Regions from separate parts of the Bacillus sp. MBGLi79 genome, predicted to be linked through region 1. Evidence: riboswitches for the same ligand, from Rfam matches in the RefSeq annotation. Region 1 holds a riboswitch; each other region holds the start of a gene.
What was found. Region 1 has a riboswitch for S-adenosylmethionine ahead of metN (methionine ABC transporter ATP-binding protein MetN). Riboswitches for the same ligand answer to the same signal wherever they lie in the genome.
Positions count from the first base shown of each region.

Region 2: another riboswitch for S-adenosylmethionine. It lies ahead of metI (cystathionine gamma-synthase/O-acetylhomoserine thiolyase); the one in region 1 lies ahead of metN (methionine ABC transporter ATP-binding protein MetN).
Region 3: another riboswitch for S-adenosylmethionine. It lies ahead of mtnK (S-methyl-5-thioribose kinase); the one in region 1 lies ahead of metN (methionine ABC transporter ATP-binding protein MetN).
Region 4: another riboswitch for S-adenosylmethionine. It lies ahead of metE (5-methyltetrahydropteroyltriglutamate--homocysteine S-methyltransferase); the one in region 1 lies ahead of metN (methionine ABC transporter ATP-binding protein MetN).

Region 1 covers NZ_CP026521.1:3,775,218-3,783,026, reverse strand. Annotated here, with positions in the region: gene C1T29_RS19335 (acetyl-CoA C-acetyltransferase) at 1-556, shown strand, start outside; gene fadE (acyl-CoA dehydrogenase FadE) at 571-2,355, shown strand; gene C1T29_RS19325 (arsenate reductase family protein) at 2,466-2,822, shown strand; gene gcvH (glycine cleavage system protein GcvH) at 2,889-3,272, shown strand; gene C1T29_RS19315 (YusG family protein) at 3,328-3,564, shown strand; gene C1T29_RS19310 (toprim domain-containing protein) at 3,637-3,999, shown strand; gene C1T29_RS19305 (thioredoxin family protein) at 4,001-4,321, shown strand; gene C1T29_RS19300 (SCP2 sterol-binding domain-containing protein) at 4,428-4,772, shown strand; SAM riboswitch class I at 4,887-4,993, shown strand; gene metN (methionine ABC transporter ATP-binding protein MetN) at 5,099-6,124, shown strand; gene metP (methionine ABC transporter permease MetP) at 6,117-6,785, shown strand; gene metQ (methionine ABC transporter substrate-binding lipoprotein MetQ) at 6,799-7,623, shown strand; gene C1T29_RS19280 (carboxymuconolactone decarboxylase family protein) at 7,707-7,809, shown strand, end outside.
Region 2 covers NZ_CP026521.1:1,436,320-1,444,128, reverse strand. Annotated here, with positions in the region: gene C1T29_RS07290 (GNAT family N-acetyltransferase) at 1-328, shown strand, start outside; gene metC (cystathionine beta-lyase) at 555-1,727, opposite strand; gene metI (cystathionine gamma-synthase/O-acetylhomoserine thiolyase) at 1,720-2,841, opposite strand; SAM riboswitch class I at 2,909-3,029, opposite strand; gene C1T29_RS07275 (esterase family protein) at 3,197-3,919, shown strand; gene C1T29_RS07270 (YjcG family protein) at 3,956-4,471, shown strand; gene C1T29_RS07265 (GNAT family N-acetyltransferase) at 4,475-4,897, shown strand; gene C1T29_RS07260 (hypothetical protein) at 4,969-5,223, opposite strand; gene C1T29_RS07255 (ATP-dependent helicase) at 5,340-7,619, shown strand; gene spoVIF (sporulation-specific transcription regulator SpoVIF) at 7,693-7,809, opposite strand, start outside.
Region 3 covers NZ_CP026521.1:1,626,238-1,634,046, reverse strand. Annotated here, with positions in the region: gene mtnE (methionine-glutamine aminotransferase) at 1-706, opposite strand, end outside; gene C1T29_RS08295 (carbon-nitrogen family hydrolase) at 801-1,580, shown strand; SAM riboswitch class I at 1,664-1,820, shown strand; gene mtnK (S-methyl-5-thioribose kinase) at 1,913-3,106, shown strand; gene mtnA (S-methyl-5-thioribose-1-phosphate isomerase) at 3,114-4,175, shown strand; gene C1T29_RS08280 (hypothetical protein) at 4,209-4,334, opposite strand; gene C1T29_RS08275 (methylated-DNA--[protein]-cysteine S-methyltransferase) at 4,424-4,921, opposite strand; gene kinE (sporulation two-component system sensor histidine kinase KinE) at 4,918-7,134, opposite strand; gene C1T29_RS08265 (acyltransferase family protein) at 7,387-7,809, shown strand, end outside.
Region 4 covers NZ_CP026521.1:1,589,440-1,597,248, forward strand. Annotated here, with positions in the region: gene ohrR (organic hydroperoxide resistance transcriptional regulator OhrR) at 1-43, opposite strand, end outside; gene C1T29_RS08075 (organic hydroperoxide resistance protein OhrB) at 186-596, shown strand; gene C1T29_RS08080 (hypothetical protein) at 747-893, shown strand; gene guaD (guanine deaminase) at 924-1,394, opposite strand; gene metE (5-methyltetrahydropteroyltriglutamate--homocysteine S-methyltransferase) at 1,568-3,856, opposite strand; SAM riboswitch class I at 3,984-4,139, opposite strand; gene isp (serine protease Isp) at 4,271-5,230, opposite strand; gene rsbRB (RsbT co-antagonist RsbRB) at 5,453-6,286, shown strand; gene thiX (HMP/thiamine ABC transporter permease ThiX) at 6,318-7,082, opposite strand; gene C1T29_RS08110 (ABC transporter ATP-binding protein) at 7,057-7,809, opposite strand, start outside.

The sequences.
Region 1 (7,809 bases):
AAAACAATTCGTGTTTTCTCAGGATGAAGGCGTTCGCCCGCAAACGACTGCAGACATCTTAGCGACATTGCGCCCGGCTTTTTCCGTTGACGGAACGGTGACCGCGGGCAACTCCTCGCAGACGAGTGACGGAGCGGCGGCTGTCATGCTGATGGATCGGGAAAAAGCCGATGCTCTTGGCCTGGCCCCGCTTGTGAAATTCCGCTCCTTTGCAGTAGGCGGCGTGCCGCCGGAAGTCATGGGAATCGGGCCGGTTGAAGCAATTCCGCGCGCTTTGAAGCTTGCCGGCCTTCAGCTGCAGGACATCGGCTTGTTTGAATTGAACGAAGCTTTTGCCTCACAGGCCATTCAAGTGATCAGAGAATTGGGAATTGATGAAGAAAAAGTGAATGTCAACGGGGGCGCAATCGCGCTTGGGCACCCGCTTGGCTGTACGGGCACAAAGCTTACACTCTCACTCATCCATGAAATGAAACGGAGAAACGAGCAATTTGGAGTCGTGACCATGTGTATCGGCGGCGGGATGGGAGCGGCCGGTGTATTTGAATTATGCTAAAGGGGGAAAAACAAATGGCAAAAAAAACAGCTGATATACTAAAAGGCGGCGGATTCTTAATCGAGGATGTCACATACGATCAAATGTATACACCGGAGGATTTCACTGACGAGCATAAAATGATTGCGAAAACAACAGAGGATTATATCGAGCAAGATGTTCTCCCTCATATAGATGACATCGAAAACCATCAATTTGAGCATTCTGTCAGACTGTTGAAGAAAGCGGGCGAACTAGGGCTGCTTGGCGCCGATGTGCCGGAAGAATACGGCGGGCTCGGCCTAGATAAGATCAGCTCGGCGCTCATCACTGAGAAATTTTCGCGTGCGGGAAGCTTTTCTCTTTCCTATGGCGCGCATGTCGGCATCGGTTCCTTGCCGATTGTCTTTTTCGGATCAGAAGAACAAAAGAAAAAATATTTGCCTGGCCTCGCTTCAGGCGAAAAGATCGCGGCTTATGCTCTGACTGAGCCTGGCTCTGGGTCTGATGCACTTGGAGCAAAAACAACAGCCGTGCTGAACGAAGCAGGAACGCATTATGTATTAACCGGGGAAAAACAGTGGATTACCAACTCTGCTTTTGCCGATGTTTTTGTGGTTTACGCTAAAGTGGATGGCGACAAGTTTTCAGCCTTTATTGTAGAAAAAGAGTTCCCAGGTGTCTCCACGGGACCGGAAGAAAAGAAAATGGGAATCAAAGGATCATCGACGAGGACCCTCATTTTGGATCAAGCGGAAGTGCCGAAGGAAAACCTGCTCGGAGAAATCGGCAAAGGGCATGTCATCGCCTTTAATATTTTAAACATCGGCCGCTACAAACTGGCGGTTGGCACAATTGGCGCATCTAAGCGGGTCATCGAGCTGTCTGCGGCATACGCAAATCAGCGCCGCCAATTTAAAACACCGATTGCAGGTTTTTCATTGACACAGGAAAAAATCGGGACAATGGCCTCAAGGCTGTATGCGATGGAAAGCTCTGTATACAGAACCGTCGGGCTGTTTGAAGACAATATGAGCCAGTTCACGGCCGAAGACCTCAAGGACGGCCGGCAAATCGCCAAGTCAATTGCGGAATACGCCATCGAATGCTCTCTGAATAAGGTGTTTGGCTCTGAAACGCTTGATTATATTGTTGATGAAGGCGTTCAGATTCATGGAGGCTACGGCTTTATGCAGGAGTACGAAGTAGAAAGAGCTTATAGGGATTCAAGGATCAATCGAATTTTTGAAGGCACAAACGAAATCAACCGATTAATCGTGCCAAGCACTTTCCTGAAAAAAGCGCTAAAAGGCGAGCTGCCTCTATTTGAAAAAGCACAGTCGCTGCAGGAAGAACTCATGATGCTTATGCCTGAAGAGCCTGGAAGCGGCGTCTTAGAGCAAGAGAAATATATCGTTAAGCAAGCGAAAAAAATTGCGTTGTTTGCCGCCGGCCTAGCTGCGCAAAAATACGGAAAAGCCATCGATCATGAGCAAGAAATTCTCGTGAACGTCGCGGATATCGTCAGCAATGTATACGCAATGGAATCGGCCGTGCTCAGAACGGAAAAGGCCATTGCAGCACAAGGCGCTGAAAAAGCTGCGCAAAAGGTGCTGTACACAGAAATTTTCGTTCAAGAAGCCTTTAACGAAATTGAAGCGCATGCGAAGGAATCCCTTATCGCAATGGAAGAAGGAGACTCACTCCGCATGATGCTTTCCGCTCTGCGAAAGCTGACACGCGTAACGCCTAAAAACGTGATTCAGAAAAAACGCGAGGCGGCGGCAGGCATTTTTGAGGCTGAGAAATATATTGTCTGATTGGCCATGAGCTCCGCATGCGCGGAGCTCTTTTTTAAGAAGCACTGTTTTAGGTTTTTAAAACAAACTGTGTTAAAATAACCTCGATTATTTTATTGAGGGGGAAGAAGATGTCGTTAACTTTTTACTGGTACCCTAAATGCGGAACGTGCCGCAAAGCAAAGAAGTGGCTTGAAGAGCATGGGAAAGAAATAAACGAAATACATATTGCTGAGCAGCCGCCAAGCAAAGAAGAATTAAAAGCGCTTTATGAAAAAAGCGGGCTGGATCTCAAGAAATTTTTCAACACGAGCGGCATGAAATACCGCGAGCTCAATCTCAAGGAAAAGCTGTATCACATGTCAGAGGACGAACAGCTCGAACTGCTGGCTTCAGACGGAATGCTGATCAAACGCCCGCTTACAACAGACGGCGAAAAAGTGACTGTCGGATTTAAAGAAGACCAATTTGAAGAAAACTGGGCTTAATGTAAATTTTTTTTGAAAAGTGTGGTATCTTCTTATTGTAGTGCTGTAAAAAATGGAGGGATTCAATTGAGCATACCAAAAGATTTGCGTTACTCAGGAGAACACGAATGGGTAAAAGTTGAAGGAGAAAAAGCCAGAATCGGAATTACGCATTTTGCCCAGTCCGAGCTAGGCGACATCGTGTTTGTCGAACTTCCTGAAGTGGGCGCTGAAATCAAAGCGGACGAGCCATTCGGCAGTGTTGAATCCGTTAAAACGGTATCTGAGCTTTATGCGCCGATTAACGGAACTGTTGTGGAAGTAAACGAAGATCTTGATGACAGTCCGGAATTCGTCAACGAATCTCCGTACGAAAAAGCATGGATGATCGTCGTTGAGCCGACTGACGCTTCTGAAATTGAAAAACTGATGACAGCAGAGCAATACGAAGAGATGACACAAGAAGACTAAAACAGGATAGCCGTAAAAGCAATTGGACACGCTAACGTTATGGGAGGTGTCCAATATGGCTTTCGACAAACAAAAGCTCGATGTCACCAACGACGTGACAGGCCGCTTTCAAAATGGCCGGCTCTCGTTATATCATGATAATGAGATGATCGGCCAAATGACAAGCATGAATGAATATGAGCTTAAGTCCGGTTATTCCTTTGAAAATGAGAAGTTTTATAAGACAGCCGATGTGGTCTCTGGTGACGACGCAAAATATGTAGATTGTGACTACGAAAACGGCTGGTGTTAAATGTAGGCGGTGAATTTCACTGCCTTCTTTTACAATCTGAACGTTTCAAATTTGACGCGGCAGGTGAAGAAGATGGATGAGCTGGAAAAGGTTATGATTGTCGAGGGGAAATCAGATAAAGAGAAAATCGAAAGCGTCCTGAATGAACCGGTGCGCATTATCTGCACAAACGGAACAATCAGCCAGCTGAAGCTTGAGGAATTGGCTGACGAGCTTTATGATAAAGACGTCTATATATTAGTTGATGCTGATGAATCAGGCGAGAAATTGAGAAAACAGCTGAAGCGTGAATTTAATGAAGCCTGCCATCTCCATATCGACAGAGCCTATAAGGAAGTAGCGGCTGCGCCCAGGCACCATGTCGCCTCTGTATTGCTGCGTGCGAATCTGAATGTCCATACTATTTTTCTTGAAAGAAAGTCCCGAGGTGTATAGCATGAAAGAACTCCAAGAACACGAACTTGATCACATTGAAGATGATGTGTACCTTCTATATTTATATACTCCGTTTTGCGGCACCTGCCAGCTTGCAAGCAAAATGCTGACAGTGGTGAAAGAAATGCTGCCTGATGTCGCCTTCTATCAAAACAATGTCAATTACTCTCCGACATTTGCAAAAGCATATCAAATTGAAAGCGTCCCTTGTTTTCTGCTGTTTAAAGGCGGAAAGGTGGTCGAAAGAGGATATGCGTTTCATTCCGTTTCTTATTTATATGAGCTGATCAAACAAAAATCATCTTCCGCATCCCAATTATGACATATTTCTCAGCATATCCAACGAAATTGTCGTTCGTTTTATAAAGGGGTTCTTGCGACAGAGAGAGAAATGTGTATGTATGACCAACAAATAGGAGGTTGTACATATGGAGAAAGCGGAAGTTTTAGAAGATGAGTATCAGCATCTGTTTTTAAAACCCCTTTTGAATGCCTCAACATTGCTCATTACCTTTCAAGGAGAAGCAGAAGCCTTAACCGTCTCAATAAACGAACAGGGAGAAATGAAAAAAGTTTCTCCGCCCCAAACGTCCAACCTGACCTTTTACGGAAACCAAACGGAAATTATTGATTTATTGCACGGAGATATTTCCCTTCAGCACTTGATTCAGAGCGGAAGCCTCAAAGTAAAGGGGTCATTCAGGGCCCTGTTAAAGCTAGAAGCCATTCTCTGGCTGACAAATGGATTTTTTCAGAGGATTTCAAAGAATTGAAAAATAATAAATTATTATAATAGTAAAAGTTGTCATCATTTATTTTATTGACATTTAATCATTCGCCGTGCTATTCTACATTAAGAATTTCCGGACGAAAAAGACTATATATTTCTCTTATCAAGAGAGGTGGAGGGAAGTGCCCTATGAAGCCCGGCAACCATCAACGCTGTTGAAATGGTGCCAATTCACACGAAGCGTTCAGCTTTGAAAGATGAGAGAAAGGCATTTTATATAAGCCTTTCTGCTCAAGTGTGCAGAAAGGCTTTTCTTTTGCAGAAAAAACCGGAAGATTTCTTAGAATAGTGTTAAGGCAGGTGATTGCTTTGATCAATCTTCAGGATGTTTCAAAAGTTTACAAGTCGAAACATGGAGATGTCAATGCTGTCCAAAATGTCTCGCTTTCCATTAAAAAAGGTGAGATTTTTGGAATTATAGGATATAGCGGAGCTGGTAAGAGTTCCTTAATCCGTCTGCTGAACGGCCTTGAGAAACCAACCTCAGGAACCGTGGAAGTGGCGGGAACAAAGATTAATGAAGTAAATGGACGCGGTTTAAGAAAAGCACGCCATGAGATCAGTATGATTTTCCAGCATTTCAATTTGCTTTGGTCGCGGACTGTCAGAGATAATATCATGTTTCCTTTAGAAATTGCCGGGGTGAAAAAGAGCGAGCGGATCAAGCGCGCCAATGAACTGATTAAACTGGTAGGTTTAGAAGGAAAAGAAAAATCATATCCGTCCCAGCTGAGCGGCGGTCAGAAGCAGCGTGTCGGAATTGCCAGAGCGCTTGCAAACAATCCGAAGGTTCTCCTTTGTGACGAAGCGACATCAGCATTAGATCCGCAAACGACAGATTCAATTCTGGATCTATTGTCCGATATTAATGAAAGACTCGGTTTGACGATTGTGCTGATTACGCACGAAATGCATGTCATCCGCAAAATCTGCAACAGAGTCGCCGTCATGGAAAACGGTAAGGTGGTCGAAGAAGGCGAGGTTCTCGACGTCTTCAAAAATCCAAAGGAACAAATGACAAAACGATTTGTTCAACAGGTGACAGAGCCAGAAGAAACGAAAGAGACGCTTCAGCACCTTCTTGATGATACAGCATCAGGAAAAATGGTTCAGCTCACATTTGTCGGTGAGTCAGCTGAACAGCCTCTGATTACAGAGATGATCAGAAACTTCAATGTCAGCGTCAATATTCTGCAAGGGAAAATTTCGCAGACGAAGGATGGAGCTTACGGTTCACTGTTCATCCACATTGACGGAGACGAGGAAGAAGTGCAAAACGTGATCCGGTTCATTAATGACAAACAGGTGAAAGCAGAGGTGATCACGAATGTTTGAAAAATACTTCCCGAACGTTGATTTAACTGAATTATGGAACGCGACCTATGAAACACTTTATATGACGCTGATTTCTTTACTGTTTGCTTTTGTCATCGGGGTCATCCTCGGCTTGCTGCTCTTTCTGACGAGCAAAGGAAGCCTCTGGCAGAATAAAGCGGTCAACTCTGTGATTGCTGCCGTTGTTAACATATTCAGATCGATTCCGTTCCTTATTTTAATTATTTTACTATTAGGGTTTACGAAGTTTTTAGTCGGCACGATCTTAGGGCCAAACGCCGCATTGCCGGCGCTGGTTATCGGCTCGGCACCGTTTTACGCACGTCTTGTTGAAATCGCGCTGCGTGAGGTGGATAAAGGTGTGATTGAAGCCGCTAAATCAATGGGCGCGAAAACGTCTACGATCATTTTCAAAGTGCTGATTCCGGAATCAATGCCGGCACTTATTTCTGGCATTACGGTTACAGCCATCGCTTTGATCGGCTCAACGGCAATTGCCGGAGCCATTGGTTCAGGCGGCCTTGGAAACCTTGCGTACGTAGAAGGATATCAGTCTAATAACGCTGATGTTACCTTCGTTGCGACTGTGTTTATTTTAATCATCGTATTTATTATTCAAATCATCGGTGATTTAATAACAAATATTATAGACAAACGATAAGGGAGGATTTACATTGAAAAAGCTATTTTTAGGTGCATTACTGCTTGTATTTGCAGGAGTTATGGCTGCCTGCGGTTCGAATAACGGCGCTGAATCCGGCAAGAAAGAAATTGTCGTTGCAGCAACGAAAACACCGCATGCGGAAATTTTAAAAGAAGCTGAACCATTGCTGAAAGAAAAAGGCTATACGCTGAAAGTGAAAGTGCTTAGTGATTACAAAATGTACAATAAAGCTTTAGCTGATAAAGAAGTGGACGCGAACTACTTCCAGCACATTCCTTACCTTGAGCAAGAAATGAAAGAAAACACAGATTACAAACTTGTGAATGCCGGCGCTGTTCACTTAGAGCCATTTGGTATTTACTCTAAAACATACAAATCACTGAAAGACCTTCCAGACGGTGCGACAATCATCCTGACAAACAACGTTGCTGAACAAGGCCGTATGCTTGCAATGCTTGAAAACGCTGGATTAATCACTCTTGATTCTAAAGTGGAAACCGTTGACGCAACATTGAAAGACATTAAGAAAAACCCGAAAAACCTTGAATTCAAAAAAGTAGCGCCTGAATTAACGGCAAAAGCATATGAAAACAAAGAAGGAGACGCGGTCTTCATCAATGTAAACTATGCGATCCAAAATAAATTAAATCCTAAAAAAGATGCAATTGAAGTAGAATCAACGAAAAACAACCCATATGCTAACATCGTCGCAGTGAGAAAAGGCGAAGAAGATTCTGCAAAAATCAAAGCGCTGATGGAAGTTCTTCACTCTAAAAAGATCAAAGACTTCATCGAGAAAAAATACGACGGAGCTGTGCTTCCTGTATCTGAATAAGTCTGAAACCCCGGATGAGCAATCCGGGGTTTTTTCGCGTATTTTCCTAAAAGCTGCTCATAATAAAAAGGAATGTTAAACAGATGGAGGGATTTTCTTTGAATCAAGACAGAGGAAGCATGCAGGACGCGCTAAAACAATATAAACATGGTTTAGGCACATTTGAACAAAAGATGCCGCTGATGG
Region 2 (7,809 bases), 2.3 Mb from region 1:
AGACGATAGATTAATCGGAACGGTTTCACTCTTTCAGATCCTCCGCGGATCGCTGCAAACTGCGTTCATCGGGTATTTTTTAGACAAAGCCCATAACGGAAAGGGAATTATGACAGAGGCAGTCAGATTGGTTGTTGATTATGCGTTCCGCGAATTGAAACTTCATCGGATTGAAGCCGGTGTGATGCCCCGTAATCTCGGGTCCATGCGTGTTTTAGAAAAAGCGGGATTTCATAAAGAAGGCATCGCCCGAAAAAATGTAAAAATTAATGGCGTTTGGGAGGATCATCAAGTCCTCGCGGTTTTGAATCCTGATGATGAACAATAAAAGAAGCCGGGCCATCCCCGGCTTCTCAGCGTGTCGACGAACCCTCGCATTCGTTGTCAGTCCTGCGCGTTAGTGCTCACGAATTATAACATTTGCTCCGCTCCAATGCTCGTCCTTCCTAGACTTCAAGGGTTTTCAATCACGCTGAAAAGATGACAAAATCCTAAAACAGAAACCGTTTTAGGACTTTGTCTACAATCTGAGAAGCCGGGCCACCGGCTTCTTTTTAACGAACCGCCACTGGTGCAATTTCTTTCAGCGCTTGTTCGAAATCGTGCTCTAAATCGTCTGCATGTTCGACTCCCACACTAAGACGGAGCAGGCCATCAGTAATGCCGCGTTTTTCACGCTCTTCCTTAGGCATTGCCGCGTGAGACATCGTTGCCGGATAAGACAAAATCGATTCCACTGCGCCAAGGCTGACAGCGAAGACCGGCAGTGACACATTCTCGACTAATTTCTTAACTGCCTCTTTGCTTTCAAGCTCAAAAGATAGTACGGCGCCCGCTCCCTTCGACTGGCTTTTATGGGTTTCAGCGCCGGGATGATCAGACAGTCCCGGATAATACACGCGCTTGACCGCCGGATGCTTCTGGAAAAACTCTGCAAGCCGCTGGGCTGTTTGGCTCGCTTTCTCTAAACGGACCTGTAATGTTTTTAATCCGCGCAGGACAAGCCAGCAATCCTGCACGCCAAGAACGGCGCCGAACGCGTTTTGCAGCTTATATAGCTGCTTTCCAAGCTCTTCATCCTTGACAGCAGCCAAACCTGAGAGTACATCGCTGTGTCCGCTTAAGAACTTGGTTGCGCTGTGAAGCACAATATCTACACCAAGATCAAGCGGACGCTGCAGTGCCGGCGTCATAAATGTATTGTCCAGAAAGGTCAGGCAGCCGTTTTCTTTTGCAAGCTGAACAACTGCTTTAATATCTGTAATCCCCAGTGTCGGATTTGATGGTGTCTCCATATAAATGACCTTTGTGTTCGGCTTGATATTCCGCGCCACTTCATTACGATCCGTCATGTCGACAAACGTATGCTCAATGCCAAACCGAGTCAGCACCTCTGTCACCATACGGAAGGTTCCGCCGTATACATCTTCGGTCACAAGAACGTGATCACCCTGTGACAGCAGTAAAAAGGCTGTTGAGATGGCAGCCATGCCTGAACTGAAAGCAAATCCCCTTGTTCCGCCTTCCAGTGCGGCAATTGTTTCTTCAAGAGCTGTTCTTGTCGGCGTGCCAGAACGGCTGTAATCAAATGCGCCGAATTCTTCAAATGAAGATTGGTGAAAAGTCGAGGCGTGCTGAATTGGCACACTGACCGCCCCGGTTGCGCCGTCTGTTTTAAATGGATTGTGCACGAGCTGGGTTTCCAGCGTCCAATTGTGATTACTCAAATGAAACAGCTCCCTCTTTGACCTGAGATAATGCCTGTTTTAGGTCCTCTTTTAAATCTTCCGCATGTTCAATTCCGACAGAAAAGCGCAGCAATCGATTGCAGACCCCGTTTGCGATACGGATCTCTTCAGGAATATCCATGTGCGTCTGGGTCGCAGGGTATGTAATGAAGCTTTCCACCCCGCCGAGGCTTTCTGCAAAACAAATGGTCTTCAGCGCTTTTAAAAATGGGTTGACCCACTCTTCTTTTTGCAGACGGAAGGACAGCATGCCGCCTTTTTCGGGATACAGCACATCTGAAATTTCTTCCTGCTCCTCCAAAAACGCCGCAAGCTCCTGCGCGTTTGCCTGATGCTGGCGCATTCTTAGGCTCAGCGTCTTCATTCCTCTCATCAAAAGCCACGAATCAAATGGCGGCAGGACGGCGCCGATCGCATTTTGATGCTGAAACATTTCCTCTCCGAGCTGCTCATCCTTTACCACGACAAGTCCCGCAAGCAGATCGTTATGCCCGCCTAAATACTTTGTTGCGCTGTGAATGACAATGTCTGCCCCCAGTTCAAGCGGACGCTGCAAGACCGGTGTATAAAATGTATTATCTACGATCAGCAGAAGACCGTGCTCCTTTGTAATCCGGGCAATACGTTCAATGTCCGCCTCCTGCATGAGCGGATTTGTCGGCGTTTCCACAAACACGGCTTTTGTATTCGGCGTCAGCTTAGAGCGTAAACAGTCCTCATCGCTAAAATCATCATAATGAAAGGTCAATCCATATTTTTTCCATTCATTTTCAAACAGACGGTACGTGCCGCCATATAAGTCCGATGAAACGATCAGTTCATCTCCGCTTTTAAACAGCGCCATAATCGTTTGGATAGCAGCCATTCCCGAACTAAAGGCAAGCCCTCTTGCGCCGTTTTCTAAGTTAGCGATCGCGTCCTCAACAAGCTGGCGTGTCGGATTTTTTGTGCGGACATAATCAAATCCGGTTGATTCTCCGATCCCTCTGTGGCGGTATGCTGTTGATAAATAGATAGGAGCACTCACTGTTCCCGTGACTTCATCGCTACGGTTCCCAATTTGAGCTAATTTCGTTTCAACGTGCTGTGACATATAGCTGACACCTTCCCTTTTCAAAATAAAAACCCCTTCTTCATAAGAAGAAGGGGTTTAACGCTTCTTCTTATCTTCCAAGCATAAAAAACGCTTGCTGGATTTAGCACCTTGGCGCTTTGCACATGCAAAACAAGCCGGTTGCTGAGGTTTCTAAGGGCCAGTCCCTCCACCTCTCACGATAAGAAATATCGATTTCAATTTTCTGATTGTTTTATATTAGCGCAATTCACAGTTTATTTCAACACTTTTTTCTTCGTGTGCCGAACCGTTTAAAGAGAGAAATTTCTAATAATTCATGGTACAATAATTGAAAATGCAAGAAAGTATAGTGATGTCCTGGAGGAATGTTTTTATGGCACCGAAAAACGGCACAGTGCAAGAAAAGAAATTCTTTTCAAAAGAGCTTAATGAGGAAATGACCTTACTTGTTTATCTGCCGTCCAACTACTCCCCGCTTTATAAATACCATGTCATTATCGCGCAGGACGGCCACGATTATTTCAGGCTGGGGAGAATCGGCAGACAGGTCGAGGAATTGCTGTCGAAACACGAAATAGACCGGAGCATTATTATCGGTGTTCCTTATAAGGATGTAAAAGAGCGCAGAAACACCTACCATCCGGAGGGTTCAAAATTTTCGGCGTATAAACGGTTCATCGCCCATGAGCTCGTTCCTTTTGCAGATGATGAGTATCCAACCTATCAGGTCGGTTACGGCCGAACGCTGATCGGTGATTCGCTCGGAGCAACCGTGTCACTTATGACAGCGCTTGATTATCCGAATATGTTTGGCAACATCATCATGCAGTCTCCCTATGTTGACAAACATGTGCTAGAAGCCGTGAAACAGTCTGACGATATCAAACACCTCTCTATTTATCACCAAATCGGAACAAAAGAAACTGACGTCCACACGACAGACGGGAACATTCTGGACTTTACAGAACCGAATCAGGAGCTGAAACAGCTGCTGGAGAAGAAGCTTTCCGATTACGATTTTGAGCCATTTGACGGAGACCACAAATGGACATACTGGCAGCCGCTCATCACCCCGGCGCTGAAAAAAATGCTTTAACACTCTATCATACTTTATTTCCAGGAGGGACATAATATGAAATATGGAATCGTTTTATTTCCATCAAAAAAGCTCCAAGACCTTGCAAACTCTTACAGAAAGCGCTATGACCCAAGCTACTCTCTGATCCCGCCACATTTGACGCTGAGAGCATCGTTTGAATGTGCGGAGGAGAAAGCGGATCAGCTCGTATCGCATTTGAGAAACATCGCAAAAGAGTCCCACCCAGTCGTTCTCAAATTGACAAAATACAGCTCATTTGCGCCTGTCAATAATGTCATTTATATTAAAGCAGAGCCGACGGATGAGTTAAAAACACTCAATGAAAAGCTATACACCGGTGTGTTGGCCGGCGAACAGGAATATAATTTCGTTCCGCATGTGACGGTCGGCCAAAATCTTTCCGACGATGAGCATTCAGATGTGCTGGGACAATTAAAAATGCAGGAAGTGTCGCATGAAGAAATTGTTGACCGTTTCCACTTGCTTTACCAGCTGGAAAACGGATCGTGGACAGTTTACGAAACCTTCTTGTTAGGCAGAGGAGAATAATGTTTGGAAGCAGTGATCGCAAAAAATGAAGAACAACTGAAAGATGCTTTTTATGTAAGAGAAGAAGTCTTTGTCAAAGAACAAAACGTGCCTGCTGAAGAAGAAATTGACGAACTTGAAAATGAATCGGAACATATCGTCGTGTATGACGGCGAAAAGCCTGTCGGCGCAGGAAGATGGCGCATGAAGGACGGCTACGGCAAGTTAGAGCGGATTTGCGTATTGAAAAGCCACCGCTCCGCCGGTGTCGGCGGCATCATTATGAAGGCGCTCGAAAAAGCCGCTTCAGACGGCGGCGCTTCCGGTTTCATTTTAAACGCGCAAACACAGGCTGTGCCGTTTTACAAGAAACACGGGTATCGCGTGCTTTCTGAAAAAGAATTCCTCGATGCCGGCATTCCTCACTTACAAATGATGAAAGACTAAACAGCATCCGGGTCTATTAAGATCCGGATTTTTCCGCATATAAAAAACCGTTCTCTCGTATGAACGGTTTTTTATACATATCGATTAATATATGTGCCCATTCCTTTTTCTCGCAATCTCTTATAAAGAGAGCGCTTACGTTTTGCCTCGTTTACTTTTCTTTCAGCAGCCGTTTGATTCTCCTGCTGCTTTTCCAGTTCTTTGTATACCCGCTGAAACGGGACATAGCTGATTTTTTCGGTTCCGGCATAATCCTGCTTATGTCCAATCGTTCTATTAGCATATTGAGCGTATTGCTGGTTTTGAATGTGACCTGCATATATCATACGATACCCACCCCTCTGCTGTCTCTTTTCCCTTAAACTTACTTTTTGAAACACATTTCTTTTGATATGATAGTCATTGTCTGTAATGAACACCTTTAGATTGGGAGGACCCCTTTTTGAAATGCGCCCGACTGAATGATCGAATTATACATTTACATACATATTCGAGAGAACATTATCAATTCCTCTTTGAAGAAGGAATAAAAGGACATTTATTTTGTTCTCATTGCGGAAATCCCGTTTTGTTACGGCTTAACATCGCCGATCCGCCAGAATTTATCCATCGCCAGCCAGGCGATTTCCCGGCATGTGAGGAGGCGTGTGTTCCGAAGCCAGCCAAAGAGGAAAAAAAAGAAGATGATCAGGAATCTGGTGTTATTCGTTTGCCAAAGGGAAAAGCGATCGCCGCTGACTCGTCCCCGGCTGTCACGGAATGGCACCGTCCAAGAAGCATTAAACCAGGAACACCATTTGTTCCAAAAACAATAGAACCCAATACGAGCCTTTTTCCGTCTGTCGGTTTAAACACGGATCAGCTGAAAGCTGTCACGGAAACAGAAGGCCCGCTGCTTGTGCTTGCAGGTGCGGGGAGCGGAAAAACACGCGTGCTGACAGCCCGTGCCGCCCACATGATCGAACACTTAGGCATACCGCCTGAAAATATGCTGCTTGTCACCTTTACAACAAAAGCTGTCGCTGAAATGAAAGAGCGTATGGCGAACCAGTACGGATTACAGCAGGCAAAAGTCAGAAGACTTGTCACAGGAACATTCCACAGTCTGTTTTATAAAATCTTATATCATTATGATTCTGCTAAATGGAACGGTGAGCATCTGCTGAAAATGGAGTGGCAGCGGGAACAATATATCAAAAAAGCACTCTATGAGGAGGGCATCGATGAGAAAGAGTTCCCAGTTGACCAAGCTCTGCAGCAGATCGGTTTTTGGAAAAACACTTATGTCCCAAATGAACGCATCCCTCTAAAAGATGAGTGGGAAAAACAAGTTTATCGTTTATATGAACATTATGAACGCCAGAAAAAAGAACATAGCCAATTTGATTTTGATGACATGGCTTCAGCCTGCTATGAATTGTTTATCGAGCGGCCTGACCTTCTGGAACAATATCAATCTCGGTTTACGTATATCTTAATCGATGAGTTTCAGGACATTAATCCGGTTCAATACAAAATCATGCAAATGCTCGCCAGCCCGGAGCAAAACCTGTGCTGTGTCGGAGACGATGACCAGTCCATCTACGCGTTTCGCGGCAGCAATCCGTCTTTCATTCTTGATTTCCAAAAGGATTATCCCGGAGCGAAGACGATCTATTTAACTGCGAACTACAGATCTACGCATCCGATCGTCTCTAGTGCTGACATCGTCGTGAAAAAGAACAAAAACAGGTATGCCAAAACGCTTGAAGCCGCTCGTGATGACATTCAGGTCCCTGTGCTTTTTTATCCTTACGACGAAGAGGAAGAAGCCACAATGGTCGTTTCCGATATCAAAGAAAAAATTCAAAACGGCGCCAGTCCAGAAGACTTTGCGGTTCTTTACCGCACAAACAGCGGGGGCCGCGCTATCTATGAAAGGCTTCATCAATCGTCAATTCCGTATACAGCTGACCGCGGCGTCCAATCGTTTTATAGCAGACGGATCGTCCGTCAGATTCTCGCCTACTTGTATGCAAGCCAAAATGAGGATGACACTGAAGCGATTAAGCACTTGCTTCCCGCCTTGTTTTTAAAGCAGTCCGCTTTGAATACGCTGAAGGCGCTCTCGATTACCGAAGACTGCTCGATGATTCAAGCGCTGGCCAAACTGCCTGATCTGAAGCCGTTTCAGCTTGACAAAATCAAGAAAATCGTACCGTTTTTCGCAAGCCTGCGCACGATGAAGCCTGTAGAAGCCATCACCTTTGCAGAAGGAAAAATGGGCTTCTCCGAGTATCTAAAAAAACGGGGCAATGAGGGCAACAAGCTAGAAAAAGGCTCCGATGACCTGCGTGATATCAAGGTCGTCGCCAAGAAGTTCAAAACGATTCCTGACTTTCTTGCCCACGTGGATCATATGAGGGCCGCTGAGAAAAACAGAACGGATGAACATGGCGTTCAGCTGATGACCATTCACCGGTCAAAAGGCCTTGAATTCAAAACAGTCTACGTGTTAGGCACTGTAGACGGCTCAATTCCGCACGATTTCTCATTAGAAACGGCAAGAAAAGGAGACGAGGCCGCTCTTGAGGAGGAAAGACGCCTTTTATATGTAGCGATGACACGGGCGAAACAGCATTTATATTTGTCTTGCCCCGCAAACAGGCGCGGCAAAACAGCCAACCGCTCAAGATTTTTGTATCCCCTGCTACAGAAAGCAAGACAGCCCTTGCATCATTAACAGCCCGGCAGATTACTGCCGGGTTTTTACCGTAAAAAAAGGCCTGCTGCAGTGAATCAGCCAGGCCATCTGCTTATTTATTATCCATCATTTTAGAAATCGTGCCAAAATCAAGCTTTTCTTTTCCGCTTGTAATAGATTCCACGATTTTATCTTCTAATTCTTTTGGCACGCGTCTGTTTGCCAGCTG
Region 3 (7,809 bases), 2.1 Mb from region 1:
AAATTTCAATTCCAATATCCTTTGCACCTTCAGTCTGCAAAAAGCTTAAAGGCTTACAGCCGTCAAACCCTACAGCGCCGTAAGCAAAATCATGAACGACGCAGATTCCGTTTTCTTTTGCAAAGCTCACGGTTTCTTCAAAGAATTTAGAGGTAGCAACAGCTCCAGTCGGATTATTCGGATAATTTAAATACATCAATTTCGCTTGTTCTCTCACCTGAGCGGGGATGCTGCTGTAATCGGGAAGAAACGCCCTGTCCTTTACGAGCGGCATCATTTCCATCTTCGCTTTCGCGAGTGTGACACCAGACCAGTAATCAGGGTAGCCCGGATCGGGAACTAAGATCGTATCACCGGGATTCAACAAGCATTGCGGGAGCTCGACAAGACCGGCTTTTCCGCCGAATAAAACAGCGACTTCGGTTTCCGGATCCAGATCAATGCCGTACTCTCTTTTGTAAAATGCAGCAGCCGCTGACTTTAGGCTGTATGAGCCGCGAAAAGATGAATATTTATGATTCTCAGGATCAGCAACAGCTCGTTTCATTTCCTCGACGATATGTTCCGGTGTCGGCTGATCTGGATTTCCCTGTCCTAGATTGATAACGTCGTGTCCCTCTGCGAGCTTTCGGTTCACTTTCTGCACCAGGGAAGCGAAGAATTGTTTAGGCAATTCCTTTAATACATGAGACTGTTCAAATTTCATCTATTCTCACCTTCTAAAAAAATCTTGAAATGATAGTCCATCATCATATATGGTTAAATGAAAAAAGTAAAGAAAAATTTGGGGTGTTAAAAAGATGAAATGGACGATATCTTGTCTTCAATTTGATATTTCATATGGTAAACCTTCGGAAAATATAAAAAAGGCTGAATTTTTGATCGAAAAAGAAAGCAAACATGCTGATGTTCTTGTTCTGCCTGAATTATGGACGACCGGATATGATCTGGCCAATCTTGATGAACTCGCTGATGAAGACGGCCATTTTGTTCAGAGCTGGCTGAAGAAAACGGCAAAAAAACATGGAGTTCATCTTGTCGCCGGATCGGTCGCTGTCAGAAAGGATTCTGATGTTTATAATACAATGTACATCGCGGATAAGGAAGGGCAAATCATTAAAGAGTACAGAAAAGCCCATCTTTTTCAGCTGATGGATGAGCATTTGTATTTATCAGCCGGTTCCGAAGATGGATGCTTTGAGCTTGACGGCGTCAAAAGCACAGGATTGATCTGCTATGATATCCGTTTTCCGGAGTGGATCAGAAAACATACGACAAAAGGTGCCAACGTGCTGTTTATTTCCGCGGAATGGCCTCTCCCCCGCCTTGATCATTGGAGAAGCCTGCTTATTGCCCGTGCCATTGAAAATCAATGCTTTGTCGCAGCCTGCAATTGCACTGGTTCAAATCCGGATAATGAATTTGCAGGCCATAGCCTGATTATTGATCCATGGGGGCGTGTACTTGCTGAAGGCGGCCGTGAGGAAGGCATAGTCCGTGCGGAAATCGACCTTCATAAAAGTGTCGAGGTGCGGGAGAGCATCCCTGTTTTCGATGATATCAGAAAAGATTTATATTAAAAAATATATTGACAACTTATTAAAACACCTGTTAGTATGTTCATCAACTGATAAATTAGAATTGTTTAACAAATGAATATATTCTCTTATCGAGAGTTGGGCGAGGGATTTGGCCTTTTGACCCCAACAGCAACCGACCGTAATTCCATTGTGAAATGGGGCGCATCTTTTTCGCGCCGAGACGCTTGTCTCTTAAGGCACGGTGCTAATTCCATTCAGATCTGATCTGAGAGATAAGAGAGGCGGACATAGATGTTAAGCCTCCTTCTCTCTGAGAAGGAGGCTTTTTTACGGCCACATATTAAGTGATTACATAATTGGAGGTTATGATGATGGCAGTCACAAAAACACCTTTATACGAAACGTTAAATGAAAGTTCCGCTGTGGCGTTGGCTGTGAAGCTCGGCTTATTTCCAAGCAAAAGCACCCTGACATGTCAGGAGATCGGCGATGGCAACTTAAATTACGTTTTTCATATTTATGATCAAGAACATAACAAAGCATTGATCATTAAACAGGCGGTTCCTTATGCAAAAGTGGTGGGAGAAAGCTGGCCGCTCACAATCGATCGTGCAAGAATCGAAAGCAGCGCTCTCATCCGTCAGGGCGAGCATGTGCCTCACTTGGTTCCAAGAGTGTTTTACTCTGATACGGAAATGGCGGTTACCGTCATGGAGGATCTCTCTCACCTAAAAATCGCAAGAAAAGGACTCATTGCGGGTGAAAATTATCCGCACCTGTCACGGCACATCGGTGAATTTTTAGGAAAAACACTTTTCTACTCATCAGATTACGCGCTTGAACCTAAGGTGAAAAAACAGCTTGTTAAACAGTTTACAAACCCTGAGCTATGCGACATTACGGAAAGACTTGTTTTTACAGATCCTTTCTTCGACCATGACACAAATGATTTTGAAGAAGAGCTTCGTCCTTTTGTCGAGAAGCTTTGGAATAATGACAACGTTAAAATCGAAGCCGCTAAGCTGAAAAAGTCATTTTTAACGTCTGCGGAAACGTTGATTCATGGTGATTTGCATACAGGAAGCATTTTCGCAAGTGAGCACGAAACAAAGGTGATTGATCCTGAGTTTGCTTTTTACGGACCGATCGGCTTTGATGTAGGGCAATTTATCGCCAACTTATTTTTGAACGCACTCAGCCGTGACGGGGCTGACAGAGAGCCGTTATATGAACATGTCAACCAGCTCTGGGAAACGTTTGAAGAGACGTTTAGTGAAGCCTGGCAGAAGGACAGTCTGGATGTTTACGCCAACATCGACGGTTACCTCACTGATACGCTCAGCCATATTTTTGAAGAAGCAATCGGATTTGCGGGCTGTGAGCTGATACGACGCACGATCGGCCTTGCCCATGTAGCTGACCTGGATACGATCGTGCCGTTTGATAAACGAATCGGCAGAAAACGGCTGGCGCTCGAAACCGGCACAGCCTTTATCGAAAAACGTTCGGAATTCAAAACGATAACAGATGTGATTGAATTATTTAAGTTACTTGTAAAGGAATGATCCATTCATGACCCATTCATTTGCTGTTCCACGTTCTGTTGAATGGAAAGAAACAGCTATTACCATTTTAAATCAGCAAAAGCTTCCTGATGAGACGGAATATTTGGAGCTGACGACGAAAGAGGATGTATTTGATGCGATTGTCACGCTCAAAGTAAGGGGTGCTCCGGCGATCGGCATTACGGCTGCCTTCGGACTAGCGCTTGCTGCCAAAAACATTGAAACAGATAATGTCACGGAATTCCGGCGCAGACTTGAAGACATCAAACAATATTTAAACAGCTCACGGCCTACAGCCATTAATTTGTCATGGGCGCTTGAGAGACTGAGTCATTCGGTCGAAAACGCGATTTCCGTAAATGAAGCAAAAACAAACCTTGTCCATGAAGCAATTCAGATTCAGGTCGAGGATGAGGAAACGTGCCGGTTGATCGGCCAAAACGCCCTGCAGCTTTTCAAAAAAGGCGACAGGATCATGACGATCTGCAATGCCGGCTCAATCGCGACAAGCCGCTATGGAACGGCGCTAGCTCCGTTTTACTTGGCCAAACAAAAAGATTTGGGATTGCACATTTATGCCTGCGAAACAAGGCCTGTCCTGCAAGGATCACGCCTTACTGCTTGGGAGCTGATGCAGGGAGGCATTGATGTCACGCTAATTACAGACAGCATGGCCGCCCATACGATGAAGGAAAAACAAATTTCCGCTGTTATCGTCGGAGCTGACCGAATTGCAAAGAACGGTGATACGGCAAATAAAATCGGCACATACGGCCTTGCTATTTTAGCAAACGCCTTTGATATTCCGTTTTTTGTCGCCGCACCTTTATCTACATTTGATACGAAGGTCAAATGCGGCGCTGATATCCCGATAGAGGAGCGGGATCCCGACGAAGTCAGGCAGATTTCCGGAGTACGGACCGCTCCATCAGATGTGCCTGTCTTTAATCCCGCTTTTGACATTACACCTCATGATCTCATTTCAGGAATCATCACAGAAAAAGGGATTATGACCGGTAACTATGCAGAAGAGATTGAACAGTTGTTTAAAGGTGAAAAGGTGCATTAAAAAACCGCTGGACTTTGCTCATTTGGAGCTGAGTCAGCGGTTTTTTTGTTTCTTTTTGTTAACATTGATGATTTCATCTTTTTGAGCGCTTGATAAGATATGCAGTTTCACAAACAGTTTGGCAAAAACGGCAATTTTCTCAGAGCGGCTCGGCTTCAATTGCTTTGTCCTCCTTTTTCATCAGACCAACTTTTTTAACTTAATAAAATGATATGTCGGCTGTGAAAAAAGGGAACGTGCCATATGTTTTATTTTTCTTTATAGGAGATTTGCTCGATGTTCAGCAAAAATGCTTTGAGATCAGTTTTGCTTCCGGCGTAGCCTGTTAACGCGCTGTTTTTGCCAATCACTCTGTGACACGGAACAAAAATCGGCAGGTCGTTACGTTTATTAGCCTGTCCGACAGCGCGCACCGCCTTCGGACTCCCGACTGCAGCGGCAATATCAGCATAGCTTCGGGATTCACCATATGGGATCCTCTCCAGCGCCTCCCACACTTTTTTCTGAAAAGGTGTGCCCTTTTGGCTGAGGGGCAGGGAGAATGTCTTTCTTTCTCCGGCGAAATATTCATGAAGCTGTTTTTTCGCTTCTGCAAGAAGAGGTGTTTCCTTGTGTTCTGTCTTCTGAACGGTTTCTTTCCAATCCATCCAATCTTCCTGACTGAGAAATAGACGGGTGATCCTGCCCTCCTCTTCGGCAATGATAAATTCACCGAGCGGCGTTTCAGCTGTCATATAGTAATTCACTCATCATTCCTTCTTTCTTCAGCATTCTGTCTGACGGGAAGCGTAATATGAAAAACGGTGCCCTTTCCTTCTTCACTTTCGACCATAATCTCGCCTTGATGTTCTTCAATAATTTTATAGCTTACCATAAGCCCAAGTCCAGTTCCCCGTTCCTTTGTCGTATAAAATGGTTCACCAAGGCGCTTTAATTTATCTTCTGTCATTCCAATCCCCTCGTCTTTTAAGGAGATGAGGACATGATCTTGATCCAGTACCCTTATCGTCACAAAAATGTTTCCGCCGTCAGGCATCACTTCGATGGCGTTTTTTAATATGTTGATAAAAACCTGTTTCAGCTGATTCGGTTCACAGTAGATCGGGGGAATGTCGTCCATTAAATCAAGCTGCATTTGTACATTGCTGAGATTGGCTTGCGCGTTTAGAAGGTCTATCGTGTCTCTCATAATTTGGGTAACATGTTTTTCCTCATACATAATGGCCTGGGGCTTGGCTAAAATCAAGAATTCGGTGATGATGGATTCGATGCGCTTTAGTTCTGAGGTGATCACGTTGAAGTAAAGGGCGTAGTCTCCCTCGACACTTCCTTTCAGGAGCTGAATGAAGCCTTTAAGAGCGGTCATCGGATTTCTGATTTCATGGGCAATGCCGGCTGCGAGTTCGCCGACAACATGAAGGGTATCTGATTTGCGCAGGCGTTCCTCCAATTCTTTTCGCTCTGTAACGTCTTTAAAGATAGCCAAGTTCATATTTTGAATAATATTCCGTTTAAATGAGAATTCGAGTTTTCGATTGTCACTGCTGCTTAGCAAAAATGGAATTTCGTTGTCCATTTCATCAAAATTAATCTGCCTTGCCGGTGATGCCAGATTTTCTATTTCATAAGCAGAAATAATATCTAGCAGGCTGTGCTGTTTGATCTTTTCATGTGACAGCCCCAAAATATGGCTTGCTAACGGGTTGGCGTCGATAATCCTGTATTGATTGTCGAACAATACATTGCCGTCCATTGAGCCGTTGAACACTTTTCTGAATTTCAGCTCGCTTTCCCGAAGCTCCTTTTCCATCCGCTTTCTGTCGCTGACATTTCTTAAGATCGTTAAATGCTGGTTTTCAAGTATGGTCCGCTTTGAAGTGAATTCGAGCTCTTTGAACTGCCCATTCCCCATTTGAAACAGCAGCTCTTCTCTGATCTCTCCGTATTTTGCATATTTCCTTTTCGTTATGCTGTATTTCTGCTGCGAGTCGACGAGAAAATCACACAGCTTTCTTTTCAACAGCAAGTTCATCGGCAGCTCAAAAATTTTGCAGGCTGATTGATTCGCCTTAACGATTCTTCCGTCATTCGACCAAATGATGATGGCGTCCATCGCATTTTCAAAGATTTCTCTGAACCGCTCCTCACTTTTAAAGAGCTGAAGCTCCATAGACCGCTTCTCTGTGATATCCCTCATAATAGACATATAAAAACCGCTGATGATGTTTGATGTAATCGTGAATTCAAATAGCTTTTGGACTCCTGAACGAAGCTTGACAGGCAGCTCCCCCTTCGCTTTTCCCTTGCGGTTGAGCGTCTTCCAGATATTGTCGAAATCTTTTCTTGAGCCGCTGTCTATGAACTCATACAACGATAAATGAGACAGCTCATTATGATTGATTTCAAAGCTTTTACAAAAGGACAAATTGGCATCAATAAAACCGCCATCTTTATCAAACAGGACGATTCCATCAACCGCTCTGTCAAACAAGTCCTTAAAAAGCTGTTCATTCATAGAGAATTCTCGCTCCAAAATCTTCTTAGAAGATATGTCCCTCATGACAACAAAAAAGAAATCCTCGCCAATGCCTCTTTTGGCCAGAAACTCTATGTATTTTGTCGCCCCGCAATCAAGCCTGATCGGGACCTCCTTCCACAGAAAGCCTTTTTTAAAAAACTTCTTTACGGCAAGATTCAGTTCATCCTTTGGGATTGAAAACAAAAAATCCAAAACAGAACGCTCTTTTAAATCTTCCGAATCAACTTGAAGCATCCTTTCTGTTGCTTCATTCGCCTTAACGATTCGCATTTCGTTATCACAAATAAAAATAGCATCGAGCGTATTGTTGACAATCACTTGATGCTGATTCAATTCCTTTTTCAGTCGCGCGTTTTCTTCTTTGAGGCGATTCAGTTCCTCTCGCAGCTCCGAGTTTGTCTGGACATCAAGAGTTTCCATGCATGTACACTCCTTCTTCAAAACCTATCCCTCAATATTTCTACAAAATGCGGGAACTTCCTTCATTTGCCCTATAAATTTCAGAAAATTTCAGCGCCATTACATTCCGAAGACATTTTCTACGATCCTTACCGCCACTTTACATCGTCCTAACAATCAGCATTTTTTTAGATTCCTTTTTCATCTTTTATTTTAAAATATGTACCAGCAGGGAATAATCTCTTAGTGACTGATGAAAGAGAAGGTGATGCTATGAGTAAATCGCGGGACAGTTATTTCGATAACGCAAAATTTTTATTGATATTCCTTGTTGTATTCGGTCATATTCTTCGTTCCTTTATTAATGATAATCACTTTATGCTCTACCTCTACAAGTTCATTTACACATTCCATATGCCTGCATTTATTCTTGTATCCGGTTATTTCGCAAAAGGCTTTAAACGGGCGGGATATGTAAAAAAGCTGGCGGCCAAGCTGATTATTCCGTATTTGATTTTCCAAATCATTTATTCCGTTTTTTATTACATTATGCAAGATGAAAGCATGGCAAATGTGAACCCAATTGATCCGCAATGGTCGTTATGGTTTCTTGTAAGCTTATTCTTTTGGAACCTGCTTCTATATCCTTTTTCAAAGCTTTCAAAGCTGGGAGCGCTGTTTGTCAGCTGCGGAATC
Region 4 (7,809 bases), 2.2 Mb from region 1:
AAAGCTGATTCTCCAATTTCATATGATCAAATTTATTTTCCATTTTGTTCACCAACTCTTTTTGTCATTCGATTCTATTGTATCTGAAAAACTTCACTTTTCCTATTCTCGGCAAACATAGCATGTTTAAAAAGATCAGAAAGGGAAATATAACAACTAGATATAAATAAGGAGGCTGAATACAAATGGCATTATTTACAGCAAAAGTAACCGCGCGAGGCGGACGGGCAGGACATATTACATCAGATGACGGTGTTCTTGATTTTGATATTGTGATGCCAAACGCGAAAAAAGAAGGACAAACCGGCACCAATCCGGAACAGCTCTTTGCGGCAGGGTATGCTGCATGCTTTGGCGGCGCGCTCGAACATGTGGCCAAAGAGCAAAATATCGAAATTGATTCGGAGATTGAAGGGCAGGTCAGCCTCATGAAGGATGAGAGCGACGGCGGCTTTAAAATCGGTGTCACACTTGTTGTGAACACGAAAGATTTAGACCGGGAAAAGGCACAAGAGCTTGTCAACGCCGCTCATGAATTCTGCCCTTACTCCAAGGCAACCAGAGGAAATGTTGATGTGAAACTAGAATTAAAATAATAACCGGCATCCTGAGACTCTCAGGATGTTTTTTGTGTGGAAGCAAACAGAGTGGGCGTGATTTTTCTCGAGGTCTGAAACATGTCTTATAAATGGATTCAGACTTATGCATGATGAATTGACGCGGAACGGGATAGGGGTGGGGCACAGATGATTGATAAAATGTCAGAGAAGCGATCACAGCGTTTGAAGCCTGAAAAGTTACAGGTGAAGCGGGCGGCTGGTGCGATGTCTGCCGTGCTGAATTGCGCGAATTTGACTGCTGTTTTGGGGCATAGCGGCTACTTGGCGAAATAACAAGAATCAGGCCGTGCATGCCTGATCCTTTTAATATTCTTTCTTGTTGGCAAGATCTCGCCATGCTTGAAACGGGGCTAAATGCTCTGTCAGAGTCACTTGATAAAAGGGAATTGTTCTTTCTTCAGCGGGTTTATCAAATTCTTCATAAATGAATGAATCATCAAACCCAGCTTCGGCGGCGTCTGTATGCTCCGCTGCATAGAAAACGGCTTTCGGCCGGGCCCAGTAGATGGCGCCCAAGCACATTGGGCATGGTTCACAGCTCGTATACAAAATGCAGTCATCAAGCTGGTATGCCCCTAACACCTTACAGGCGTTCCGAATAGCTGTAACTTCCGCGTGGGCAGTCGGATCATTGTTTGTTGTGACGTTGTTCTGGCCCTCTGCAATAATGGCTCCGTCTTTCACGATAACAGCTCCAAAAGGCCCGCCGATACCTGCATTCACCCCTTCACATGCGAGAGTGACAGCCCGTTTTAAGAACGTTTCATGATTCATCCCAATCCCTCCTGTCAATAGAGTGTTATTAGTATAGCCGAAAAGAATGCAAAGAACATTCTTAAAAAAGTGCAAAATAAACAAAGTATTTGGGGGATTTGCTAAAATGAGAAACCGATTGTGGCTGTATTATAGAAAAAACCACCTGCTAAATGCAGATGGTTTTTGAAAAATTATACTAGCTGTGTCTGCTGTGCTCTCGCCTGTTTTGCGGCTTCAACCATGTTTTTCAATGCGGCAACCGTTTCTTCCTGCTGTCTTGTTTTCAATCCGCAGTCCGGATTTACCCAGAAGCGGTCAGTCGGACAGACGGCAAGCGCCTCAACAATAATGTTGTACATTTCTTCAGTTGACGGCACACGAGGGCTGTGAATGTCATATACACCAAGGCCAAGCCCTTTCAAATATGGGTGATCTTTTAAGTAATCTAAAAATCCTCCGTGGCTTCTGCTATGTTCGATTGTAATCACATCAGCATCAAGATCATTGATCGTATCAACGATATCTTCGAAGTTGCTGTAGCACATATGTGTATGAATCTGCGTCTCGTTTTTCACGGAAGAAGTGGTTAATCTGAATGCTTCTGCCGCCCAAGTCAAATACTCATCCCAATCGCGGGTTTTCAATGGAAGGCCTTCACGCAGCGCTGGTTCATCGACCTGAATGATTTGAATGCCTGCGTCTTCCAGCGCTTTAACTTCTTTACGAAGGGCAAGCCCGATTTGGAAGGCGATTTCTTTTCTCGAAATGTCGTTTCGAGGGAAAGACCAGTTTAAGATTGTAACAGGTCCCGTCAGCATCCCTTTCACATGCTTGGAAGTCAATGACTGTGCATAGACTGTGTCTTTCACTGTCATCGGTTCAATAAATTCAACATCTCCGTAAATGACTGGCGGGCGTACACAGCGTGATCCGTATGATTGAACCCAAGCGTATTTAGTGAAGGCGAAACCGGCCAGCTTTTCACCGAAGTATTCGACCATGTCTGTCCGTTCAAATTCGCCGTGAACAAGGACATCAAGCTCTAATTCTTCTTGAATATCAATCCATCTTTTTGTTTCCGCATTGATAAAGTTTTGATACTGTTCATCGGACCACTCAGCTTTCCGCCATTTTTGGCGCGCGCTCCGCACTTCAGCAGACTGCGGGAAGCTGCCGATCGTTGTCGTCGGCAAAAGCGGAAGGCCGAGAGATTCATTTTGCAGGGCTAAACGTTCTTCAAACGGAATAGGACGCTTGAAGTCTTTATCAGTTAATTGCTCAAGCTCTTTCTTTTGTTCAGAATTGGCGCCTGTTGCAAACTGTTTAAGCGCCTGGATATCAGCCTTAGCCTGCTGAATCTCTTCGCTGATCGCCGCTTTTCCTGATACTAATCCCTCTTTCAAAGCTGTCAGCTCGGCCAGCTTTTCTTTTGCGTAGGATAATCCGTTCAATAGATCTGTTTCCAAGTGCTCATCGGGGTGTTTCGCTACTGGAACATGCAGCAGGCTGCTTGAAGGCTGAATCCACAGTTCATCAACTTTTGCAACGCTGAGAATATCAAGAACGGCATCGAGACGCTCTTCAAGATCTGCTTTCCAAATATTGCGTCCGTCGATAACGCCGGCTGCCAGCACTTTGTCTGTCGGAAAGCCATGTGTTTTAAGCTGTTCCAGGTTTCTGCCTTTATCGTGAACGAAATCAAGGCCGATTCCCTGAACCGGGTAAGAGATCAGCTCTTCATAAGCATCAACAGAATCAAAATACGTCTGCAAAAGCACATTCAAGGATGAAAGCTCACTTGTAATGCTTTCAAATAATTCTTTTGCGCCGCGGACATCTTCGCTAGAAGCGGTAACGAGCGCCGGCTCATCAATTTGAACCCATTTTACGCCTTCTTCTTCAAGCTCCTTCAAAAGCTGTACATATAATGGCACAAGGCGTTTTTGGATCGCTTTTGCTTCAGACGGTTCATAGCCTTTAGCAAGCGTAACAAATGTATAAGGGCCGACAATCACAGGCTTTGTTTCAACACCGTATGCCTCTTTGATGCGGCGATAATCTTCGAGCTGTTTATTTCTTGTCAGACGGAACTCAATGCTCTCGTCATATTCCGGAACGATGTAATGGTAATTTGTATTAAACCATTTTGTCATTTCACTGGATACAGCGTCTTTGATTCCGCGGGCGATAGCGAAGTATGTATCGGTAGCGTCAGTCAAATGTCTGAACCGTTTCGGAATCCAGTTGAAGCTGACGGCTGTGTCGAGTACATGATCATACTGTGTGAAATCAGAAACAGGCACAACATCAATCTGCTGGTCAATTTGTGTTTTTACTGCGGATAAAAATAGTTCGTCAATTTGCTTCAAAAAAGTATCTTTATCAGTACTGCCTTTCCAATACGCTTCAAGTGCTTTTTTCCATTCTCGGTTTAGTCCGATTCTGGGAAATCCTAAATTCGATGTTTTGATGGTTGTCATTGTTTCTCCTCCTTTATATGTAAAACACTCTCGTTAACCCGCGGATACAGGCTGCTAAGAGGTTTTCTCACAACAAAAAGCCTCTTTCCCATGAGAGAAAGAGGCTTTTCTACGTAAAACACTGCCTCTCTCATCTCTCAGATTCAATCTGATGGAATTAGCACCGTGCCTTATGAGACATCAGTCTCGGCGCGAAAAGCAGTGCGCCCCATTTCACAATGGTATTACGGTCGGTTGCTGTTGGGGTCAAAAGGCCAATCCCTCGCCCAACTCTCGATAAGAGAAAATGTTATTAATTTTTCGAAAAGTTGAATCATTTGTTGGTAATCTTAACAGTAATTCAAATTCATTGTCAACATAGAATTTGAAATTTTATTTACATGATTTGGGGCTTATTATATAAGAAAAATAATTTTATAGGGTCAACAAATGTGATTGCTCTGCTTTTTCTGCGAGCTCATCAGGAGCTGTTAAATACAGGAATCCATTGCCTGCCAGCGTTTTTGCAATATCAAGAGGAAGTGTCCTGCGGATTAGCTGTGCGAAAACTTCAGATTCTGAAAGCTTTCTTTGAAATGATTCTTCTTCATAGCTTTTGATTAAAGCAAGCGCACCGCTGACATGAGGGGCAGCCATTGAAGTGCCGGTAAGCTTACCGTACTTCTTGTTGGGAAGGGTGGATAAGATGTTTTCTCCTGGTGCCACAAGGTCAATCTCTTTATTGGCGTTAGAAAATTCTGATAATTCTCGCGCTACAGAAACAGATCCAACTGCAATCACTTCATTATAAGCCGCAGGGTAGGAAAGCTCTTCTGTGCGTTCGTCGCCGTCACCCTCATTTCCCGCTGCACACACGACAAGCACTCCGTTTTTGACCGCGTTTTTCACGGCTTCTTCCAGCTCCGGCACATCACTTGGTCCGCCAAGGGACATTGAGATGATATCGACTTTCTGTTCCACCGCGTAGTTAATGCCGTTGATGATCCATTCGTATTGTCCGCTGCCGTTCTCGCCGCCAAGAACCTTCACAATCAATAGGCTTGCCTCAGGCGCGACTCCGGCAATGCCTCCGTTTGAATCATTAGCTGCAATCGTTCCGGCGACGTGTGTGCCGTGTCCGTTGTAGTCGGAAATCGCATCTTCCTTGCCGCCGTCATCATCCGTGAAGTTCTTTCCGCCAATGATTTGGCTTTTTAAATCTGGATGGCTCGTGTCGCATCCCGTGTCCAATACAGCAATTTTTACATTCTTGCCTTTTACCCCTTTCGCCCACATTTCTGGCGCCTTAATCACTTTAATGCCCTCAGGAAGCTCGTTTACATCCATGATCTGCTCATTCGTCACATACGGGATCAAGCGGATTTCACCATTCATAAAAAAGCCCTCCTTTTTTATGCTTTCAAGTGGATTCAAGGGTGTTGCCTCATATTATATGAAAAAAGCAACCGATCGGACAGAGCCATTTGAAGCATTTTGAAAAAATAGGATACACACCAAAGAATTAGTAATTTTCAAAATATTGGATGGCTTCAGCGTGTATGACTGGGATTTAGCTGGCAGTCAAGTTATAATAATGTTGGGGAAAGGAGCAGTGTGATGAAACTGAATGAAAAATTATATGCGTTTTTTTCAGAACATGTGGAGCAAATGGCCGAGGAATGGATAGAAACGATGGAGGAAAGTGATCCGAATTCGCTTTACGCCCTACATAATGCAACAGTAACGGAAGAATTGAAAGAGCAGGACAGAGAATTTTACCGGCATCTGAATTACATGTATGTTTTACCGGAAAAACAATTTCTCGAAGAATTTCAAGAATGGGTCATTGAGCTGACGAACGATCAAAAGCATCTCGACACACCGGTTCAGTATGTCATTCGGGAGTTTATGAGAAACCGGAGATTATATACGAAGTATTTTGAGAAGTTCGCAGAAGAAAATGAGTCAGCATTTGAACCGGGAGAGAAGCAAAAATGGGCTGATTTGATTGTAAAAGTATTTGATTTCACCATTTATACATTCGTTGATCACGCTGAAATGAATGCTAAGCAGCAATTAAACGCCCAGAGAGAAATGATATTGGAATTAAGCTCACCTATCATTACCCTGAGCAAATCAACAGCTCTGCTGCCGCTTGTCGGTGACATCGATACCGAACGGGCTAAGTTTATTCTGGAAAACACGCTTCAGGCTTGTGCAAAAAGACGCGTGGAGCATCTGTTAATCGATCTGTCAGGTGTTGTGGTAGTGGATACGATGGTTGCGCACCAGATTTTTAAATTGATTGAGGCGCTTAATCTGATCGGTGTCCGGTCAACCCTGTCAGGAATCAGGCCTGAGATTGCGCAAACCGCTGTACAGCTGGGAATTGATTTTTCGAATATCACCATTAAAACCAATCTTGCCCAAGCATTAAACTATCATCAATAAAAAAATCCGCTATCTCAGATAGCGGATTTTTTTATGATGCGAAACATAAAGATACGAGAAAAGATCCCGCGAATAATAAGAGAACGAGGCAAAAGAACACCCAGTCGCGCCGGTTCACGGACAGCATCCTGTAATATGTCCGGTTTCTGCTTCCTGTAAAACCTTTCGATTCCATCGCAAGCGCTGTCCGTTCTGCTTTTCTGATAGCGCTTGCCAATAGCGGTATGGTATATCGTTTTAACCCGCTGATTTTATTTATGAAGCCGCTCTCCGCCGCACCTCCTCTGATTTTATGAGCCTGCTGGATCAGCTGGACCTCATCCTTTAACAGCGGAAGAAAGCGAAAGCCTGCAATGACACCGTACGCGAGCTTTGGTGAGAGCTTGCACTGCTGGACAAGGCTCTGCATAAATAAAATCGGATCGGTCGTAAAAACAAACATCATCGATAAGGCGGAAAAGCACAAAATACGAAAGCCCAATGAGATGCCGACAGACATATTATCGCTGTTAATGGAGATAGGGCCTGCTTGAAACAAAAAATTATCCGGTGTTGTCGGCACCTTGCCGAAAACGGCGGCTGTCCATACGCATCCGAATGCTAAAATCAAAAACGGAATCGTAAACAACAACCATTTTTTCAATGGGATTCCGGCCGCCAATAGAACACCCGCAACGATGATGATATAAAAACACGCCGGAGTGTAAGGGTTGTAAATAAACGACAGCATGACGACACAACAAAAAACCGCCGCCGCTTTTACGGTTGGATTAATGAGATGTAACGGCTGTTTCATCGCGCACCTCCTCTTGATATGCCATCCATTCATATAGAAGGGGAAGGGTGAGCTTTGCTTTTTGGGCAAGCCCTGTTTCTTGAGAAAACAACTGCACTGGAGATCCATCAAAGGCCAAGCCTGTATTGTGAAGCACAAGCACGCTGTCAGCATACGAAGAGACTAGCTCCATATCGTGTGTAACCATGAGGACAGCGGTTCCCTCTGCCTTAATGCGCTGAATCATTTCCATACATTCAGCCGCCGTGCGGGCGTCCTGGCCAAAGGTTGGTTCGTCTAATAATAAAACCTTTACGTCATGCATGAGCATGGTAGCAACGCTCAGTCGCCGTTTTTGCCCTTGGCTGACCGCAAACGGATGATGATCAGCCAAATGGGCAAGATCGAAACGATTCAGCAGGTGTTGCGCTTTTTTCTCAGTTTCAGCATTTACCTTCTGGCCGAACAGCAGCTCATCATACACCGTATCGGTGACGAATTGGTGTTCAGGGTTTTGAAAAACAAATCCCATTCGTTTACGCAATTCTTTTTCTTTATATTGCTGCAGCTGCTGATCATAGAGAAGGATTTTGCCGCTTTGCGGTTTCATAAGACGGGCCAGAACAGATAAGAGCGTCGATTTTCCAGTGCCGTTCGGGCCGACAAGCGCCGTCAAAGAGCCTTCGCGCAATGAAAAGCTGATGTCTTCGAAAATCGTTTGTTGTCCTCTCGCGAACGAAAGGCTGCG